Regions from separate parts of the Streptomyces sp. NPDC050121 genome, predicted to be linked through region 2. Evidence: predicted binding sites of a transcription regulator. Region 2 holds the regulator's gene; the other holds the start of a gene.

Region 1 (9,496 bases), on a different contig from region 2:
TTCTTGATGCCGGCGACGACGAGCTGGCGGTCGCCGTTGGGCTTCACCAGGTCGATGGCCAGGCCGAAGTTGACGTGCGGCGGCTTGACGAGGGTGGGCTTCCCGTCCTTCTCCGCGTAGTGCCAGTTCATCGACGGCATGGCCTTGATGGCCTGCACCATCGCGAAGCCGATCAGGTGCGTGAAGGAGATCTTCCCGCCCCGGGCGCGCTTGAGGTGGTTGTTGATGACGATGCGGTTGTCGAACAGCAGCTTCACCGGGACGGCGCGCACGGACGTGGCCGTGGGCAGCTCCAGCGAGGCGTTCATGTTCTTGGCGACCGCGGCGGCCGGGCCGCGCAGCGTCACGAACTCCGGGCCCGCGGGCGCCTCGGTCGCGGGTGCGGCCTTCGCGGCGGCGGCCGGCTTGGCCGCGGGGGCCGCCTTCGCCGGAGCGGGAGCCGGAGCAGCGGCCGCGGGCTTCGGGGCGGCGGTCGGGGCGGGCACGGGAGCGGCGGGGGCCGCCGGAGCCGGGGCGGCGGGCGCCGGGGGAGTGCTGGTGGTCGCTGCGGCCCCCGCGGCCGCAGTACCCGCCGGAGCCGAGGGCGCGGCCGCCCCCGGCTTGTAGTCGGCGAAGAAGTCCCACCAGGCACGGTCTACCGAATTCGGGTCCTGGAGGTACTGCTGATAGATCTCGTCGACGAGCCACTCGTTCGGTCCGAACGCGGCCGCGGGATTCTTGCCCGCTTGGTCTGCGTCGGTCGAGATGCTCGATGCGTTACTGGGGGACTGTGGCGACACGGCGGCAACCGCCCTCTTCCGCTTCACAAGGTGATGGACAGCGGGAATAAAGGCTACGCCCCCGAGAGGGGGAAGGTCAGGCCGGGCCGGTCCATCGTCGTGTAAGTCACATCGGAAAGTGTGTTTCGGGGGTGGAAATGGCGGGAAACAAGCGCGGTTGCGCGTCACAAGGGTGTCCTGATGCGGGTCGCGCACGCCGAGCGTGCAGGACCCGTGCCGACCTGCGACGGTCCGCTGCCTGATCACACGTGTCCGACTGCGCGAACGCCGATGGATCTTGTGGCTCCGCTTCGAACTTTACGTCAACTTGGGGCGGATTACTCTCCCGGAAGAGTGACAAGAATCCGGCAACCCCGCTCGGATTCGGCCACTCCGATCCGGCCGCCGTGGAGATCGACCGCCCAGCGGGCGATCGCGAGCCCCAGCCCCGTGCCGCCGTCGCTGCCCGGACCGTGCGGCCGGCGGACGGCTCCGCGGTTGAACCGCTCGAAGACACGGCGCCACTCGGAGCGCGGAATGCCGGGGCCCTCGTCGAGGACCTCCAGCTCCAGCGACTCCGGCAGCGGGCCGCGCCGCGCCTTCACCGTCACCCGTCCGTGCGGCGGGCTGTGCTTGACCGCGTTGTCGATGAGATTGGCGACGACCTGGTGGATGCGCTCCGGGTCGGCGTGCGCGGTCAGCTCCGGCGGGGTGACGTCCAGATGCAGATGGACGTCCGTGCGCGTGTGGTTGCCGCCCGAGCCCATCGTGGCGCGCGCCGAGGCGACCATGTTGGCCTCCTTCAGCACCCCGGACAGGTACGGCCACACCTCGAAGCGCCGTTTGCGCAGCGGGACGACGCCGTTGTCGAGGCGGGACAGGTCCAGCAGGGTCTCCACCAGCCGCCCGAGCCGCTCCGTCTGCTTCAGGGCCGTGCGCATCGTCTCGGTGTCGGCGTCGGCGATGCCGTCGACCACGTTCTCCAGGACGGCGCGCAGGCCCGCGATGGGCGTGCGCAGCTCGTGCGAGACGTTCGCCACGAGCTCCTTGCGCTGACGGTCCTGCGCCTCCAGCTCGTCCGCCATGACGTTGATCGTCTGAGCCAGGTCGCCCAGCTCGTCACGGCGGTTCTCGCTGACCCGGCGGGTGTAGTCGCCGTGCGAGATCGACCGGGCCACCGTGTTCATCTCGTCCAGCGGCGCGGTGAGCGAATGCGCCACGAACTGCGTGATCAACAGTGTGGCGATCATCGAGAAGACCGTGATGAAGCGCAGCTCCGTCTTGGTGTGCACCGCGATCATCGACAGCCCGGTGGTGATCAGCACCGAGATGACGACCAGCGCACCCAGCTTCGTCTTGATCGAGAACGGGCGTACGCCGCCCCAGGGCTCCCCTGATCCGGGAGCGGGGCTTCTCGGTCCGTCCGGCCCGGAACTCATGGCGTCGGGGTCTCCAACGCGTAGCCCACGCCGTGCACCGTGCGGATCCGCTCGGCGCCGATCTTCCGGCGCAGTGCCTTGATGTGGCTGTCGACCGTGCGGGTGCCGGAGGCGTCCGCCCAGTCCCAGACCTCGGCGAGGAGCTGCTCACGGGAGAGCACCGCGCGCGGGGTGTTCGCCAGGCACACCAGCAGGTCGAACTCGGTGGGCGTGAGGTGCACGTCCTCCGAGCGGACCCGCACCCGGCGCTGCGCGTGGTCGATCTCCAGCTCACCGAGCCGCAGTATCCCGCTGCGGGGCGTGGTGGCCGCGATCGCGGCCCGCTCCACCCGGCGCAGCAGCACATGCACGCGTGCCGCCAGTTCCCGCATCGAGAACGGCTTGGTCATGTAGTCGTCGGCGCCCACGCCGAGCCCGACCAGCATGTCGGTCTCGTCGTCGCGCGCGGTGAGCATCATCACCGGCACCGGACGGGACGCCTGCACACGACGGCAGACCTCCAGACCGTCGAAGCCGGGCAGCATGATGTCGAGGATCAGCAGGTCGGGCTGCCAGGCCTCGGCGGTGTCGACGGCCGCGGGGCCGTCACCCGCCGTTTGCACGAGGAATCCCTCGGCGCGCAGGCGGGCCGCGATGGCGTCGACGATCGTCGGGTCGTCCTCGACCACCAGGACGCGCCGCTGCGCTCCCGGAGTCGCCGTCGTCGTGTTGTTGTGCGAGGTGTGTGTCTGCTCCATCGCCCGCCCCTGAGTGTGCTTTCCGGGACCAGTGGGGTGATCCCTTTTCTGCGCATGACTGCGGTTGACGCGTGAATGATCGGCGTCAGGCATGCAACGTACCCGGAGTCACCTCGCCTTTGCTATCCAGGTCGGACGGCGATGTGCACGACGTCCGGCACGCCTCGGGCAACCGGGATCTCTTCGGTACGCACCTGTTGGAACCCGGCATTCCCCATGGTTCCCTCGAATACCGGATCGGGTTGGGCCGACCAGACAGCCAGAACTCCACCAGGTCTCAACACCCGTGCGCAGCTTGCGAGTCCGGCCGCGGAGTACAGGCTCTCGTTGCCCTCGGTGACCGTCCAGCCGGGCCCGTTGTCGATGTCGAGACATACCGCGTCGAACGTGTCGCATGTCTCATTGACGTAATCGAGCAGATCCGTTTCGACGATCTTCGTCCGGGGATCGGCGAGCGCCGGCCCGGAGACGGCGGCCAGTGGGCCGTCGAGATGCCAGTCGATGACGGCGCGTTCGCGCTCCACGACCGTGACGCCGCCCCAGCGGGGATCGGCGGCGGCGTGCGCGAGGGAGAAGCCGACGCCCAGGCCGCCGAGGAGCAGTCCGGGCGCGGGACAGCCGTCGGGGCGGGGGTCGAGAGCGGCCAGCGCGGCGTCGACCAGCAGCCGCTCCGAGCGGCCGTCCGAGGTGTCCATCAGGAAGCAGCCGTTGGCGATGATCTGGAGCAACTCCCCATGCCTGCGCAGGACCACCTCACCGTAGGGGCCCTCGCGACGGTCCAGGACCTCGGGTGCGCCGGGGATGTCGTACGGGATGGGCATCGCTCCATCGTTGCACTTTCCTGACGGTTTGTTGGGGGAATGGTGAGCGTGACGGGTGGGGTTGACGTACGGGTGTGCGGAACAGGATCTGAGCGGGTTCGGCGGGCGGGCTGGGAGCGGATGAGAAACAGCCGAGAGAAGTCTCAGATGTTGCTGTGAATCGACCCGGGCGTGGTGTCGGTCACAGACAGCGGGCGGGGGCGCCGCGAAGGGTGGGGTGAAACGGAAGGAGCGCGTCAGGTGGACAGCACGGCACAGGTCACGAGCCCGCCCCTGCCCGACGTCTCCGGGCTGCTGGACGGCATCCCGGGCCAGCGCGTTCCCCGCGCCGTCGAGCCGCCGCCCGAGGCGAGCCCCAACCCCGGTCCCAGCCTCGGCCCTCGCCCCGCCTTCCGGGCCCCCGTCCCCTTCACCCTCGCCTACGCCGCCGTCCTCGCAGTCACCTCGTTCTTCGCCGCGCACGCGGACCCCGCCCTGGTGAGCGCCCTGCAGCAGGGCTCCAGCACCGACGTGGCGCACCTGTGGCAGACGCCGGTGCTGGTGCTGGTGGCCAGCGCGCTGTGGGTGGCGGGCGGCTTCGCCTCGCCGTTCACGCTCGGCTTCCTGGTCGTCCTCAGCGCCCTGGAACGGCGGATGGGCGGCGTGCGGACGGCCGTCGTCTTCCTGCTCGGGCACGTCCTGGCCACCCTCGCCACCGAGGTCCCGGTGGGCCTGGCCGTCCTCGCGGGCCGGCTGCCCCACAGCTCGCTGCACCGCCTCGACTACGGCATCAGCTTCGGCGTCGCCGCGAGCGTCGGAGCCCTGGCAGGACTGCTCAGGCCCTGGCTGCGCTGGCCCCTGCTCGCCGCGTTCGGCGGGATGCTCCTTCAGGACCTGCTCGCCTTCACCGACCCGATGACGAACTGGGGCCACCTGATCGCGCTGGCGATAGGGGTGGGGACCTGGCCGTGGATACGACGGTGGGCCGCCCGAACCCCCCTGCCCGCGACGGCCGTACGAACCGCGTAGACCGCCCGCCGCCCGCCCCCGTGGTCAGTCGTCGTACTTGACCGTGCCTCCTCGTGCAGGGTCGGGTGGAGTTTCATGGGGCCGTACTCGTCGGCGTCCGACGGTCGGGGCGGCTCGGGGCCGTCCGGGCCCAGGCGGATCATTCGTTCGACGCGGCAGATCCGGAACAGACGGCCCTCCACGCGCGCCTCGTCGGCACGGCCGGCCGCCCGGAACGCCTCCGCGGCCCGCCCGTACAGGGCCTTCTTGTGCTCGTCGAAGCGGTAGAGCATCGCCCACACGCGGGCCATCCCCTCGTACAGCGTGCGGCGCGCCTCGTGCGGGGTCGCCGACAGGGAGCCGCACGGGGTCCAGCCCTCGTCGTCGCGTTCGGCGACCGAGAAGCCGACGGGCAGCCTGACCACGTCCGGGTGCGTCCTGGTCGCCCGCTCCGAGTCCGCGCGCACCTCGGCGGGGAAGTGGGCGCCCGTGTACGTGAAGTCGCGCAGGCCCAGCCGCAGCGCGCCCGCCATCGGGCCCTCGTCCCGGTCGGGGTCCAGGACGTAGCCCACGTCAGGCGAGGGACAGGCGCCCTGGTCCTCCCAGGAAAGGGCCGCGGATTCGGGGTCGGTGGGCCGGGGCGGCTCCAGGCCGTCGTCGCCGGTCCGGGCGAACTCGTCGCCGCGCACCACCCGGTAGCGCACGCCCAGGGCCTCCACCTCGTCGGCCGGGGCCCGTTCCAGCAGGGCCACGGCCGCCAGCAGCTCGCGTCGGACGGCCGGATCGTCGGTGCCGTCCTTCGCCTTGAACCACAGGTGCGAGTTCAGGCCGTCCCGGGCCTGCTGGGGCATGCTGTCCACCACCGGTTTCAGCAGGCGCCAGCCCGGCTCCGCGGCGGCCGGGTCCTGCACGGCGATGCCGAAGACGGGCCCGCGCAGCGCGATGTGCGGATAACGCCGGGACGCCTCGACCGCGTCCGCCTCCGTCACCCAGGCGACGGGGTCGTCGCGGCGCACCAGCTCCGCGTGGAGGGCGTCGAGACGTCGCTTCCAGTCATCGGTCATAAACGCATTGTGGTCGGCGCGAAGGGGTGCTTCGGGGCGAATGCCTGAAGTGGACGGGGTACGGGGCGGGGGCGTAAGGGGCGTGCCCGGTCGTGCACGCCCGAAGGGTGCGCCCCCGCGACCGCCGGACGTCACCCCCGTGGGTCCCCCGTGTCCCCGGTGAACTTCCCGCTGGTCAACGGCGACTCGACGCGCCACCCCAGCGACTCGTACAGCGCCCGCCCCTCCGGTGTCGCGCCCAGCGCGCCGGTCCGAGCGCCCTGGTCGACCGCCGCGCGCTGGAGCGTCCGCATGACGAGGGCGCCGAGGCCGCGGCGGCGGTGCGCGGGGGATGTCTCGATCTGGTCGACGACCGCCGTCGCACCGGTCGGGGCGATCTGCCCGCGCGCGGCCAGGGAGCCGTCCGGGGCGGCGATCATGGTGCGGGTCACCCCGCCGATGGACCAGGTGCGCTGTCGGTAGCCGTCGGGGAGCGGGCCGGCCGGGACGTCCGTGAGTGCGGCCGTCATCAGGAAGCCGGGCTCGGGATCGACCCACCACTTGGGCCCCAGCCAGTCCCCGACCGTCGCCGGGTCCGCGAACACCTTCAGCCACACGCCGGCCCCGGTCACCGCGCCCGCCACCTTCCGTACGTCCGCCTCCTCGACGGCGTCGTTCGTCGCGCCGAGGACGTGCCGGGTGACGTGATGGATCCCCGTCCCCACATCGATGGTGCAGCCCCACGGCTCGTCCACCGGCGGCGCGGCCCCCCGCGACACGACCCAGCCGTCCACCCAGGCCCGCACGATCCACTCCACAACGACCTCCCGTAAGGACTGCTACGTACTTTCAGCCATTACTCGATGACGATAGGCGCACGGTCCCCCGCGCCGACAGCCGTGATCGCCCACAGCGAACGGGCGGGATCCCGGGGAACATTCGAAGCGGCCCGCGCATTGAGTCGGCATAGCTCAACTTGACTGCCTAAGGGGAGATCATGGCTTCGACGTCCGCACCGCTCACCCTGCCCGTGCTGCCCCTCGATGACGAGGTCGTGCTCCCCGGCATGGTGGTTCCGCTGGACCTCAACGACACCGACGTGCGCGCCGCCGTGGAGGCCGCCCAGGCCGCCGCCCGTTCAACACCCGGCAAGCCTCAGGTACTCCTGGTGCCGCGCATCGAGGGGACCTACGCGAGCACGGGTGTGCTCGGCACGATCGAGCAGGTCGGCCGGCTGGCCGACGGCGACCCGGGCGCGCTGATCCGCGGCCGCGGGCGGGTGCGGATCGGCGCCGGCACCACCGGACCGGGCGCCGCCCTGTGGGTCGAGGGGACCCGGGTCGACCAGAGCGTCCCCGACCCGCTGCCCGGCCACGTCGCCGACCTCGTCAAGGAGTACAAGGCGCTCGCCACCGCCTGGCTGCGCAAGCGCGGCGCCTGGCAGGTCGTCGACCGCGTCCAGGCCATCGACGACGTCTCCGCGCTCGCCGACAACTCCGGCTACTCGCCGTTCCTGACCACCGAACAGAAGGTGGAGCTCCTGGAGACCGCCGACCCGGTGGCCCGTCTGAAGCTCGCCACCTCCCAACTGCGCGACCACCTCGCCGAGCAGGACGTGGCAGAGACCATCGCCAAGGACGTCCAGGAGGGCGTCGACAAGCAGCAGCGCGAGTTCCTGCTGCGCCGTCAGCTCGAAGCGGTCCGCAAGGAACTGCGCGAGCTCAACGGCGAGCAGGAGGGCGAGGAGTCCGACGACTACCGCGCCCGCGTCGAGGCCGCCGACCTGCCCGAGAAGGTCCGCGAGGCCGCCCTCAAGGAGGTCGACAAGCTCGAGCGCTCCAGCGACCAGTCGCCCGAGGGCTCATGGATCCGCACCTGGCTGGACACCGTCCTCGAACTCCCGTGGAACGAGCGGACCGAGGACCGGTACGACATCCCGGGCGCCCAGGCCGTCCTGGACGCCGAGCACGCCGGCCTTCAGGACGTGAAGGAGCGGATCACCGAATACCTGGCGGTGCGCAAGCGGCGCGGCGAGCGCGGCCTCGGCGTGGTCGGCGGCCGCCGCGGCGGCGCCGTGCTCGCGCTCGTAGGCCCGCCGGGCGTCGGAAAGACCAGTTTGGGCGAGAGCGTCGCGCACGCCATGGGCCGCAAGTTCGTCCGCGTCGCCCTCGGCGGCGTCCGCGACGAGGCCGAGATCCGCGGCCACCGCCGTACGTACGTCGGCGCGCTGCCCGGCCGGATCGTGCGGGCGATCAAGGAAGCCGGGTCGATGAACCCGGTGGTGCTCCTCGACGAGATCGACAAGGTCGGCTCCGACTTCCGGGGCGACCCGGCGGCCGCCCTGCTGGAGGTCCTGGACCCGGCGCAGAACCACACCTTCCGCGACCACTACCTGGAGGTCGAGCTCGACCTGTCCGACGTGGTCTTCCTCGCCACCGCCAACGTGCTCGAAGCCATCCCGGAGGCCCTGCTCGACCGCATGGAGCTGGTCCGCCTCGACGGCTACACCGAGGACGAGAAGGTCGTCATCGCCCGCGACCACCTGCTCCCGCGCCAGCTGGAGCGGGCGGGCCTGGACAAGGACGAGGTCACGCTCGACGAGAGCGCGCTGCGCAAGCTCGCCGGCGAGTACACCCGCGAGGCGGGCGTGCGCACCCTGGAGCGGTCCATCGCCCGACTGCTGCGCAAGGTCGCGGCCCAGCACGAACTGGGCGAGCGGAAGCTGCCGTTCACCGTCACCGACGAGGAGCTGCGCGCTCTGATCGGCAGGCCGCACCACGTGCCCGAGTCCGCCCAGGACCCGGCCGAGCGCCGGACCGCCGTGCCCGGCGTCGCCACCGGCCTCGCGGTCACCGGCGCGGGCGGCGACGTCCTGTACGTCGAGGCCTCGCTGGCCGACCCGGAGACGGGCGCGGCGGGCCTGACCCTGACCGGTCAGCTCGGTGACGTGATGAAGGAGTCGGCGCAGATCGCGCTCAGCTTCCTGCGCAGCCACGGGGCCGAGCTGGAGCTGCCGGTCGGCGACCTGAAGGACCGCGGCGTGCACATCCACTTCCCGGCGGGCGCGGTCCCGAAGGACGGCCCGAGCGCCGGCGTCACCATGACGACGGCCCTCGCGTCCCTGCTGTCCGGCCGGCTCGTGCGCACCGACGTGGCGATGACCGGCGAGGTCTCCCTGACCGGCCGCGTCCTGCCCATCGGCGGCGTGAAGCAGAAGCTGCTGGCCGCGCACCGGGCCGGGGTCACCACCGTGATCATCCCCAAGCGCAACGAGCCCGACCTGGACGACGTCCCCGCGGAGGTACTGGACAAGCTCGACGTCCACGCCGTCACGGACGTCCGCCAGGTCCTGGAGCTGGCGCTCGCGCCCGCCACGAACGGCGCGACGCCGGAGGTTCCCGTGGCGGCGATGGGGGCACCTCCCAGGCGTTGAGCACTGGGGGAGGGCGCTGCGGGAAAGGCGAGGCCCGGGTTCCGTGAGGGAGACCCGGGCCTTCGCCATGCCCGACGCGGGCCTGGAACCGCCCCGGGCGTGTGCCTGCGAAATACTTAAGAGCTGCACCGAAGGCAGCGACCGGCGAACATCAGGGGTGCTGACGTGCACGAGGACCACGAGGACCACGAGGACCGCGAGGACCGCGGGGAGACGGGCGGCGACGCGTCGTCGCGCGGCGTGGAGCGGGACGACCGCGAGTTCCTGTCCCTGGAGCG
Region 2 (9,496 bases):
TCGGGTCGAGCGCGACCGGATCGCGGTCAAGGAGATCGCCATCGCGAACCTCCTGACCGAGCTCCTGCCCGTGCTCGACGACATCGGCCGCGCGCGCGAACACGGCGAACTCCTCGGCGGCTTCAAGTCCGTCGCGGAATCGCTGGAGACCGTGGCCGCCAAGATGGGCCTGCAGCAGTTCGGCAAGGAGGGCGAGCCCTTCGACCCGACGATCCACGAGGCCCTGATGCACTCGTACGCGCCCGACGTCACCGAGACGACGTGCGTGGCGATTCTGCAGCCTGGGTATCGAATCGGCGAGCGAACCATCCGCCCCGCGCGGGTGGCCGTGGCCGAACCGCAGCCCGGCGCACAGCCCGCGAAGGCCGACGAGGGCGAGACGGCGGCGGCGGACGACAAGGAGAGCGGTGGCCCGGACGAGGGCTGAGCTTGACGCGATCGCCCCGGCGATCGTCGTGACTACACGAGAGGAGGGACGTCGAGGGTGAGCACCAAGGACTTCATCGAGAAGGACTTCTACAAGGTCCTCGGCGTCCCCAAGGACGCCACCGAGGCCGAGATCAAGAAGGCGTACCGGAAACTCGCCCGCGAGTACCACCCGGACGCCAACAAGGGCAACGCCAAGGCGGAGGAGCGCTTCAAGGAGATCTCCGAGGCGAACGACATCCTCGGTGACCCCAAGAAGCGCAAGGAGTACGACGAGGCACGCGCCCTCTTCGGCAACGGCGGCTTCCGTCCGGGCCCCGGAGCGGGCGGCGGCTCCTTCAACTTCGACCTGGGCGACCTCTTCGGAGGCGGCGCCCAGACCGGCGGGGCCTCCGGCGGCTTCGGCGGCGGCATCGGGGACGTCTTCGGCGGCCTGTTCAACCGCGGCGGCCCGGGCACGACCCGTACCCAGCCCCGGCGCGGCCAGGACATCGACACCGAGGTCACCCTCACCTTCACGGAGGCCATCGAGGGTGCGACGGTCCCGCTGCGCATGTCCTCGCAGGCCCCCTGCAAGGCGTGTTCCGGCACGGGCGACAAGAACGGCACGCCGCGCGTGTGCCCGACGTGTGTCGGCACCGGCCAGGTCGCGCGGGGCTCCGGCGGCGGCTTCTCCCTCACCGATCCCTGCCCCGACTGCAAGGGCCGCGGCCTGATCGCCGAGCATCCCTGCCTGGACTGCAAGGGCAGCGGGCGCGCCAAGTCCTCCAGGACCATGCAGGTCCGCATCCCGGCCGGGGTGACGGACGGGCAGCGCATCCGCCTGCGCGGCAAGGGCGCGCCCGGCGAGCGGGGCGGCCCGTCCGGCGACCTCTACGTCGTCGTACACGTCGACCCCCACCCGGTGTTCGGCCGCAAGGACGACAACCTGACGGTGACCGTGCCGGTGACGTTCACGGAGGCGGCCCTCGGCGGCGAGGTCAAGGTGCCGACGCTCGGTGGACCGTCCCTGACCCTGAAACTGCCGCCCGGCACGCCCAACGGCCGCACCATGCGGGCGCGGGGCAAGGGCGCGGTCCGCAAGGACGGCACCCGCGGCGACCTGCTGGTCACCGTGGAGGTGAGTGTCCCGAAGGACCTGTCGGGGAAGGCTCGTGACGCGCTGGAGGCGTATCGCGAGGCGACCGCGGGCGAGGACCCGCGGGCGGAGCTGTTCGAGGCCGCGAAGGGAGCCTGAGAGTGATGGACGGCCGTCGACGCAGTGACAATTTTCGCGGGCCGTATGAACTGACCGAGGAGACCCCGGTCTACGTCATCTCGGTGGCGGCCCAGCTCTCCGGCCTGCACCCGCAGACGCTGCGCCAGTACGACCGCCTGGGCCTCGTCTCCCCCGACCGCACCGCCGGCCGGGGCCGACGCTACTCGGCCCGCGACATCGAACTGCTCCGCACGGTGCAGGCACTGTCCCAGGACGAGGGCATCAACCTGGCCGGCATCAAACGGATCATCGAACTGGAGAACCAGGTGGCCGCCCTGCAGTCCCGGGTGGCCGAGATGGAGGCCGCGCTGGACGGCGCGGCCGCGGCGATGCAGCAGCGCGAGGCGGCGGTGCACGCGTCGTACCGACGGGACCTGGTGCCGTACCAGGAGGTACAGCAGACCAGCGCGTTGGTGGTGTGGCGGCCTAAGCGGCAGCAGCCGTCGGACTGAGGCATGGACATAGGGCAAGGGGTCCGGAGTTACGACTCCGGGCCCCTTGTCCGTTGGCTACGACACGTCAGTCACCCATGCCGACGCCCGGCTCCGGGCGTTCGTGGCCGGGTGGCTGCTGCTGGGGCTGCTGAGCGGGGGTGGGCGGCGGTTTCGTGGCGACCTTGGGCACGCCCAGCTGCCACAGATGCGAGCCGGGGACGGTCGGGGTCGGGGTCGGGGTCGGGGCTGGAGTTGGATGATCCGCGGCATGACTCGCGGCCTGACTCGCGGCCTGAGCCGGGGCCGGGGCCGGGGCCGGGGTCTGAGCCGGGACATGGGCCTGGGTCTGGGCCTGGGTCTGGGGCTGGGTCTGGGCTGGCTTGGCCTGGGCCGGCTTGGGGGCGAGGGGCTTCGGATCCCGTTCCGCCGACTCGGCCTTCTCCTGGGGCGGGGCGGGGTTCCCTGGGCCTGTGATGGGCGCGTCCCTCTCCTCGTCCGGGCCCAGGCGTTTCCAGCGCTCCGGGATCGTCGACATCCGCCGTACGGCTTCGGCTTCGCCCGCCGCTGCCGCCGCGACGGCGCGGGCGCGCAGGGCGCTCTGGCGGGCGATCGGGGAGAAGCCGGGCGCCGCGTTGCCGGTCTCGGACGGCAGACCGCGAAGGCCCATCTGGTTCAGCTCGCCCTGGATTCCCGTCTCCGGGGCGAATATCTCGCGGGGCAGCTGCCAGGAAGCGCCGCCGTCCACGTCCACGCGGTGCTCGCGGCCGTCCACGGCGAAGGTGAGACCGTAGCCGATGTACTGGTCGTCCTTGTCGAACAGCAGGTCCCCGGAGACCTTGCCGCCCCGGTCGCGCACCTCGTTCGCGAGGTCCTGGAGGGCGGGCGGGAGCGGGTTGGTGCGGCCGAGGCTGGTGACATAACCGTCGGCCCTGACCGTCTTCTGTTCCCCGGTCGCCTGGTCCACATAGTCCGCCAGGAAGCAGGTCTCTCCGTTCTCGTCCAGGTAGGTCTCGATCGCGCCCACCTGCGCCCGGCCGATCGTGAGGCGCGGATTCTCGCCCCGCGCATACTTGGCGACCATCTCGGGGTACTGGACCTGGTGCTGCAGCGCGTCCGGCGGCCTCGAGCCGATGATCGTGACGTGGGCGTCGAGATTCTCGTTCAGGATGATCTCCGCGTTTGCGACGCCCGTGCCGCCGGATCCGGCGATGATCCAGTTTCGGGCGGCGTGCGGGTCGAAACGGTTCTCGGCGACCTCGTCGCCCAGCAGCACCCGCTCCGGTGCGGCCTCGCGTGCCGTCTCCCATTTCCGCGTCGAGTCGAGGGCGGTGAAGCAGTTGCCCATGCGGGTGGCGTCGTCGGTCCCCAGGCCGGCCGTGAGGGCGTCCTTCAGCGTGGGTGACGACTCCAGGGCGCTCAGCACGGTACGGGCGTCCGCGCCCCCGCGCTCGGCCTGGGTCAGCCAGGTGCGCATCTCGCTCGCCCCGGTGACCCCCTGTCCCTCCAGCTCCCGCAGGCGATCACTGATCAGACGTACGGCTTCGCCGCGACTCTCCACCGGGAAATCGCCGCGCGGCATGCCCGGTACGACATCGGGCGTGAGGCCGGTCGCGATACTCGGCGTCCCATCGCACGCAACCCACAACGGGGTCTCGCTCTCCTTGCCGTCCTGGTCGAACTTCCGCACCTCGGCGAGCAGTTCGCCGTCCCGGCCCAGGCGCAGTCGGGCGCGGCCGTTGACCAGGTCGCCCTGGGTGGCGAGCTGGTCCTCCCAGACCCGTACCGCGTGGATGGACACCCGATCCCGGGGATCGTCGACCGCCGAGTACGGATCGACGCCCATCCATCGCGCGAGATCCCGGTCCTGGTCGGCGGACTGCACGATCCCGTTCCCGGGGTCCAGGTGCCACCGGCCCACGCCGTCGATGAGCAGCGCGTCCGGATCGCGCCCGGTGAGGCTCGCTCCACCGCCGATCACGACTTTCCGCAGAGGGAGCTGCCCGGCGGCGAGCTGCCCTTCCAGCGCCTGCACGGTGCGCTCGCTGACCTGGGCGCGGTATTCCGCCCACTGCACGGACGCCGCTTTCAACTGGTCGCGGGGGAGGGGCAGCCCGTTCTGGTCGTAGCCGGGCAGCGGCATGGTGACTTCGCGCCGGCCGATGAACGCCTCGACCTGCCGCTCGGCGCGGAGGGCTGCGTCCCGGGATGCCTGTAGGGCGGTGGCATCGGCGGGGGGGAGGTGTTCTATGGGGTGGGCGAGGGCGGCGACCAGGCGTCTGGCGGCTGAGGAGAGTGCCCGCCGCGAGATGTAGCGGCGGGTCTCGGCGGCCTCTGATTCGGCCTCGTGTGCTGCCATCTCGGACATGGCAGTCGTCGGGCGCATGCCGAGTTGGTCGAGCAGGGACGAGAGCTGCGTACGGGCTTCGGCGCGTTCTTCCTGGGAAGCTTCCACCGCAGCGGCCCGGTGGGCGAGCCAGTTGAGCTCGGCGATGTTTCCGTGGTCCCGGCTGGACAGCTCGTGTCGATCACCGATCTCGGCGCCCTGTGTCAGGAAGTGCTCGCGCACCGGTGCCAGCCCTTGCCCGGACCGGTCCCGTACGGCGACGAGTTCACCCACCTCGTGGGCGAGGGCCCGGGACAGGTGCTTACTCGGCAGACGGTCGGATATCTGGACGATGTAGTAGCCCGACGCCGTGTTCGTCACGGTGTATGCGATGGTGCCGGTCTCCATCGGAATGGCATCCACGCAGATCTTGGCTGAACCGCCCTGGGAGTCCTTCAGAAGGAAGTGCTCCCGTTCCTCCTCAGTGGCCGGTACTTTGTCGACTGATCCGAACCGCTCCCCCAGGACGGCGGCGGACACCGCGCCCAGATCACGTTCTGCCGCTGCGATCAGGGCTGCCTGCTGTGTACGCAACTGCTCGTCAGTGAACTCTGCGGACTCCGGCTGCGGCATTCCCCCGTACCTCCATGTACGTCTCCCTCAACGGCCCTTAGGATCATGTCATGTTGACAGCGCGCTCAGCCTTCGAAGCTCACCTGTACATGGATCTGCATCCGTGCGAGTGCGGCTCCGGTGACTTCGGTCGGCAGCACCGGCTGGAGCAGCACGGCGATGACATCGTGGCGGTGTACGAGGGGCCTTGCCGGCAGTGCGGTACGACACGTCGTTTCGTCTTCCGCATGGCCGGGGAGATTCCGCCGCCTCCCCCTGCGTTCGGCGGCCGGGAACCGTCGCAGATCATCGATCCGTGGGAATTTGCCGAGGTCGGCTTCCGTATTTCCGAGTCGACGGGAATCAAGCTACTCAATACGCCGAAGTCCGAGCATGGAAAGCTGCGTGACGCCGTGGCTTACACGGTCGCGGCGTTCGAAGAGATCCCGAAATTCATTCCGCCTGGCCAGGACGCGGTACCTGCCTCTGCTTTCACATCCGAAGCGGGCAAGGCCGGGTATCGACGTGATCCGGGTAACTTCGACCGGGACATACTCGAGATGAACATCAAAAACGCGAGAGCTGTGCTCGCCAACATCGACAAGCACAGCACCCCGCCCGGCGGCGCCGCGTCCAAGGCGTGAGCGGGGAGGGCGCGCGTCCTCGACGGCTTCGAGTATCGGACCTGCCTGAGGACGTGGTGAAAAAGCTCCTCTATGAGGTGAGGCTTCGTCTTGCGATTCCCGAGCGCAGGAATGAGGTCCGTTATGTTCTGCGCCATGTCTATGCCCCGGACGGAGGGCCGATCACCGTTTATCTGACCGTCGCCGCCGACGAGGTGAAGAAGCACGTTCTTGAGGTCGGCGGGACGTTCTCCGTCCGCGATGAGACGTGGGTCGTCGACCGAGTGGACGTGATGAGCGATGACGCGCGGGTGGTTTTGCGCAGGGTGGAGTGACGAAGCCGACTGGACGACACGCAGTTGAACTCGGTGGGCCTGAGGTGGTGCAGCAGGTCGGCGAGGGTCTCTTGGGCGGTGTCCAGGATGATGTCCGGGGTGTCGGCGCGGAAGATGTTCCAGGCCAAGCCCTGGGCGCGGGTGGCCAGGGGAGCCCATCACCACTTCGCGACTCTCCAGAACCGGAGCCGATGTACTGGTGGCGGTATTGGAGTGATGGCAAAGTGTCTGAAGTCAGGCTTGTGCATGGAGTTCCCGTTTTCGATGACGGTATTCAATTTGGAGTGATTTACGTCTATGCTCCGCCCGAAGGGCCGTTGACTGTGCGATTGGGGGTGGCTGCGGGCGGTGAGCGAAGGTACACCCTTGAAGTGGGCGATTCCTTTCTCGTCCGGGCTGAGACTTGGAAGGTTGATCGAGTGGAGAATCCCGGCAGTAATGATTGGTGTGTTGTTCTGAAGAAGGTCGATTCGGATTTTTTGCTCGGCTGACTTCGCGTGAACCGGAGACCTCAAGGGGCTGTGCCCGCGCGGACGTGAATCATCGGGGGCTGAACTGAGTTCGCTCGGAAAGCCCCCGCCGGCAGGCAGGATGCGGCCTCCCGGGCTCGCTCGCCTCGTGATAGGCGCCCTGCCGGGCACGCTCCAGCATGTCGTGCGGTGTCCGCGAGAGCATGGCGAGGAACCTGGGAACCAGCCACTCCCCGTCCCCGCCCAGATGACCGAGTGACGGCGTCGGCGGCCGCGATGATGGGACCGCGTGATCGCGTGGTCGACCTGCGGTTCACTCACGCACCAGAGTGGATCACGAGGGCCTGAGGACGTGCCCGTTGACTGCCGGTGAGCTTATGAGGACTGCTTCTTGGCGTGCTGCAGGAGGGCGCTCAAGGTCTCCGGCGTGGTGGCCAGGATGATGTCCGGGGTGTCGCTTTCGCGGAGGCGGATCGTTCCGTGGGAGGTGGGGGCGAGGTAGAGGCAGTTGCCTTCCGGGCCACCGCTGTACGACGACTTCTGCCAATGGAGTTCGGGCATCCGTGCCTCCTCAGAGGGTGTAGAGCAGGTGCTGAATCAAGGCCAACGAGTCCTTCACCGAGTGTGTTTCGGGGGCCAACGATACGTCGATGGGGGCGAGGGCGTACTTCGCGATGCGGGCGAACAGGGCGTCGTACTCCGAGAGTTGGCACGGCTTCGCCAAGTAGTGGGAACCCAGTAGCTGTTCGACTACCACCGTGCTCAACTTCGGGTCGGCGGGGACGATGTGTGCGAAGTTGCCGGTGAGGGCGGCCTGGGCCTGAGCGCTGAACGGGTAGATCTGGATCGTCACGTTGGGCAGGCGTGACAGCTCGATCAGACGCAGCAACTGCTCCCGTACGACATCGTCACCGCCGAATCGCATGTGCAGTGCCGACTCGTGGATGACGGCATGTACGGTCGGCGGTTCGTCGCGCGTCAGGATGTGCTGCCGTTCCATGCGGAACCTCAGCCCCTCCTCGATGTTCGCGAAGCCCAGGCCCGGGCTGGTGAAGATGGCACGCGTGTAGGCGGCGGTCTGAAAGAGGCCCGGGATGAACAGCGGCTCGTGCGTCCTGATGGCCACGGCCTCTGATTCGAGTTCGGCCAGATTGAGGGCGTCGGGCCCCATGTGCTTGCGGTATGCCCGCCACCAGCCTCTGCCGGTCGACTCGGACAGGGCAACCAGGGATTCAATGTACGCCTTATCTGTACAACCGTAGAGGTCGCAGAGCTCGCGCAGCCGAAGGGTCAGGATGCTCGTCTTGGCGGTCTCGATCTGACTCAGCTGAACCCGGCCCATGCTGATCCGCTCGGCCGCCTCACCAGCCGTCAAACCTGCCTGTTCGCGCAGTTGTTTGAGTTCAAAGCCGAGTCGCCGCTGACGCTCGCTGATCGTCGTGCGCAGTCCCACGTGTCTCTCCTTGTCGGCGTGCCCAAAGTCTGCCTCGGCTGGAGCGGTTGGTCCACCGATAGGGGTGATTGGGTTGTTAATGAAAGCCTTTCTGCTCTACCTTGAGTGAGGGATCAGTCACGCACCGAGACCATCCAACTTCCCCTGCCCATAAGCCGACAGAGCACCCACCCCCTGTGGGCGACGCCATCGCCGGGCACGCAAAGGAGCCGCCCGCCATGAACCCAGCCCGCCGTGCCGCCCACCGCCCAGCTCAACTCGCCTGGGACTACAGCCTGTTCGCCCCCGCCGATGTCACCTCGCCGCGCGTGTGCCGGGACTTCGTCCGCGCCGTCCTCTTCACTCACGATCGGGAGTCCCTCGTCATGCCGGCCGCTCTCTGCACGTCGGAGCTCGTCACGAACGTGCACCTGCATACCAAGGGCACCGCCATGCTCCGGATCCGGCTCACGCCGGCCGGGCTGCGGGTCAGCGTCTTCGACGAGAGTCCTGACCCGCCCGTCGTCACTCGCCCCGCCGCCGGGGCCGTCGCCTGTTGGGGGAGGGGGCTCGCGCTCGTCGAGGAGATGGCGGATCTGTGGGGCGTCGCCGATGAGCGGGCGGGGCGGTATGCGAAGGGGGTCTGGTTCGAGTTGGGCAGGTCGTTCCGCCCGAGGACGGGAGCGAAGGCGTGAAGGGCTCCTCCGTGGAGAAGGCGGTCTGGAAGGCGTGGAAGGCCATGGAACTACCCGAGGGCTACCGCGCCGAGATCGTCGAGGGAGTGATCGAGGTGTCGTCCAACGGAGGCTTCGCGCATGCTCAGGTCGCCAACCGCCTGTGGGACGCCCTGGCGGAGTTCCTGCGGGGCAGTGCGTACGGAGCGTGGGGCGTCACGGATGTGATCCACCGGCGCAGGGCGTGGACTCCGGATGTGCTCGTCGCCCCCCGGGGCCGGAAGTCCGGTGCAGCGAAGGGCGGACTCGGCCTCAAGGCCTCAGCGGTTCGGATGGTCGTCGAGGTCGCCTCTCCCGGCAAGCGTGATCAGGAACGGGACCGGGTCGGCAAGCGCCGCGAATACGCTCGCGCCGGCATCCCCGTCTACGTCCTCATCGACGACTACGACGGCCAGGGCGCAGTGACCCTATTCACCGGGCCTCGCCCCGACAAGGCCGACTGGGAGGACGTTCACCGTGTCCCCTACGGGACGGACGTGACCATCCCCGAGGGGCCCGCCAAGGGCTTCGTCATCGGGGAGGCGATCACCGGGCCCAAGCGGGGCTGAAGGTGAATCTGTTCAGCCCAGTTGTTCCGTCGTGCCGTCCGGGTGGATCAGGAGGCGGATCGCGCCGCCGTAGCGGTTGTCGGTGATCGTGGCCGGGGTGGGGGCTCCGAGTTGTTGGGCGCGTTGCTGGAGGATCGACAGGACCACGTCCTGGATGTCGCCGTAGGGCGGGGCGGTGACCGGGACGCCGTCGATCAGGCCGGCGTTGGGGGAGAAGACGTGCACCTGGGCATCCGCCGTGGCGGGGGGCGGGGGCGGCGTCGGTTCGGTCATCGGGGGTCTCGGTTCCTTCTCGCTCGGG

Evidence for each region. The regulator HspR, encoded in region 2, represses chaperone genes until heat shock. The targets are predictions, from matches to a motif close to TTGAGNNNNNNNNNCTCAA.
Region 1: a site for HspR is predicted at 6,742-6,760, ahead of lon (endopeptidase La). Genes of this name have one in related genera too.

Annotation. Positions count from the first base shown of each region.
Region 1 is NZ_JBITJV010000053.1:19,448-28,943, forward strand. It holds gene ACIBTS_RS43940 (multifunctional oxoglutarate decarboxylase/oxoglutarate dehydrogenase thiamine pyrophosphate-binding subunit/dihydrolipoyllysine-residue succinyltransferase subunit) at 1-779, opposite strand, end outside; gene ACIBTS_RS43945 (HAMP domain-containing sensor histidine kinase) at 1,097-2,197, opposite strand; gene ACIBTS_RS43950 (response regulator transcription factor) at 2,194-2,934, opposite strand; gene ACIBTS_RS43955 (spermidine synthase) at 3,057-3,755, opposite strand; gene ACIBTS_RS43960 (rhomboid-like protein) at 3,996-4,763, shown strand; partial or broken gene ACIBTS_RS43965 (DUF5954 family protein) at 4,913-5,806, opposite strand; gene ACIBTS_RS43970 (GNAT family N-acetyltransferase) at 5,938-6,603, opposite strand; gene lon (endopeptidase La) at 6,783-9,218, shown strand; gene ACIBTS_RS43980 (MarR family transcriptional regulator) at 9,459-9,496, shown strand, end outside.
Region 2 is NZ_JBITJV010000009.1:252,959-262,454, reverse strand. It holds gene grpE (nucleotide exchange factor GrpE) at 1-427, shown strand, start outside; gene dnaJ (molecular chaperone DnaJ) at 485-1,663, shown strand; gene ACIBTS_RS16930 (heat shock protein transcriptional repressor HspR) at 1,669-2,136, shown strand; gene ACIBTS_RS16925 (hypothetical protein) at 2,204-5,074, opposite strand; gene ACIBTS_RS16920 (hypothetical protein) at 5,125-5,697, shown strand; gene ACIBTS_RS16915 (DUF6406 domain-containing protein) at 5,751-6,011, shown strand; gene ACIBTS_RS16910 (DUF6406 domain-containing protein) at 6,056-6,502, shown strand; gene ACIBTS_RS16905 (DUF397 domain-containing protein) at 6,857-7,042, opposite strand; gene ACIBTS_RS16900 (helix-turn-helix domain-containing protein) at 7,053-7,934, opposite strand; gene ACIBTS_RS16895 (ATP-binding protein) at 8,153-8,608, shown strand; gene ACIBTS_RS16890 (Uma2 family endonuclease) at 8,605-9,195, shown strand; gene ACIBTS_RS16885 (hypothetical protein) at 9,208-9,468, opposite strand.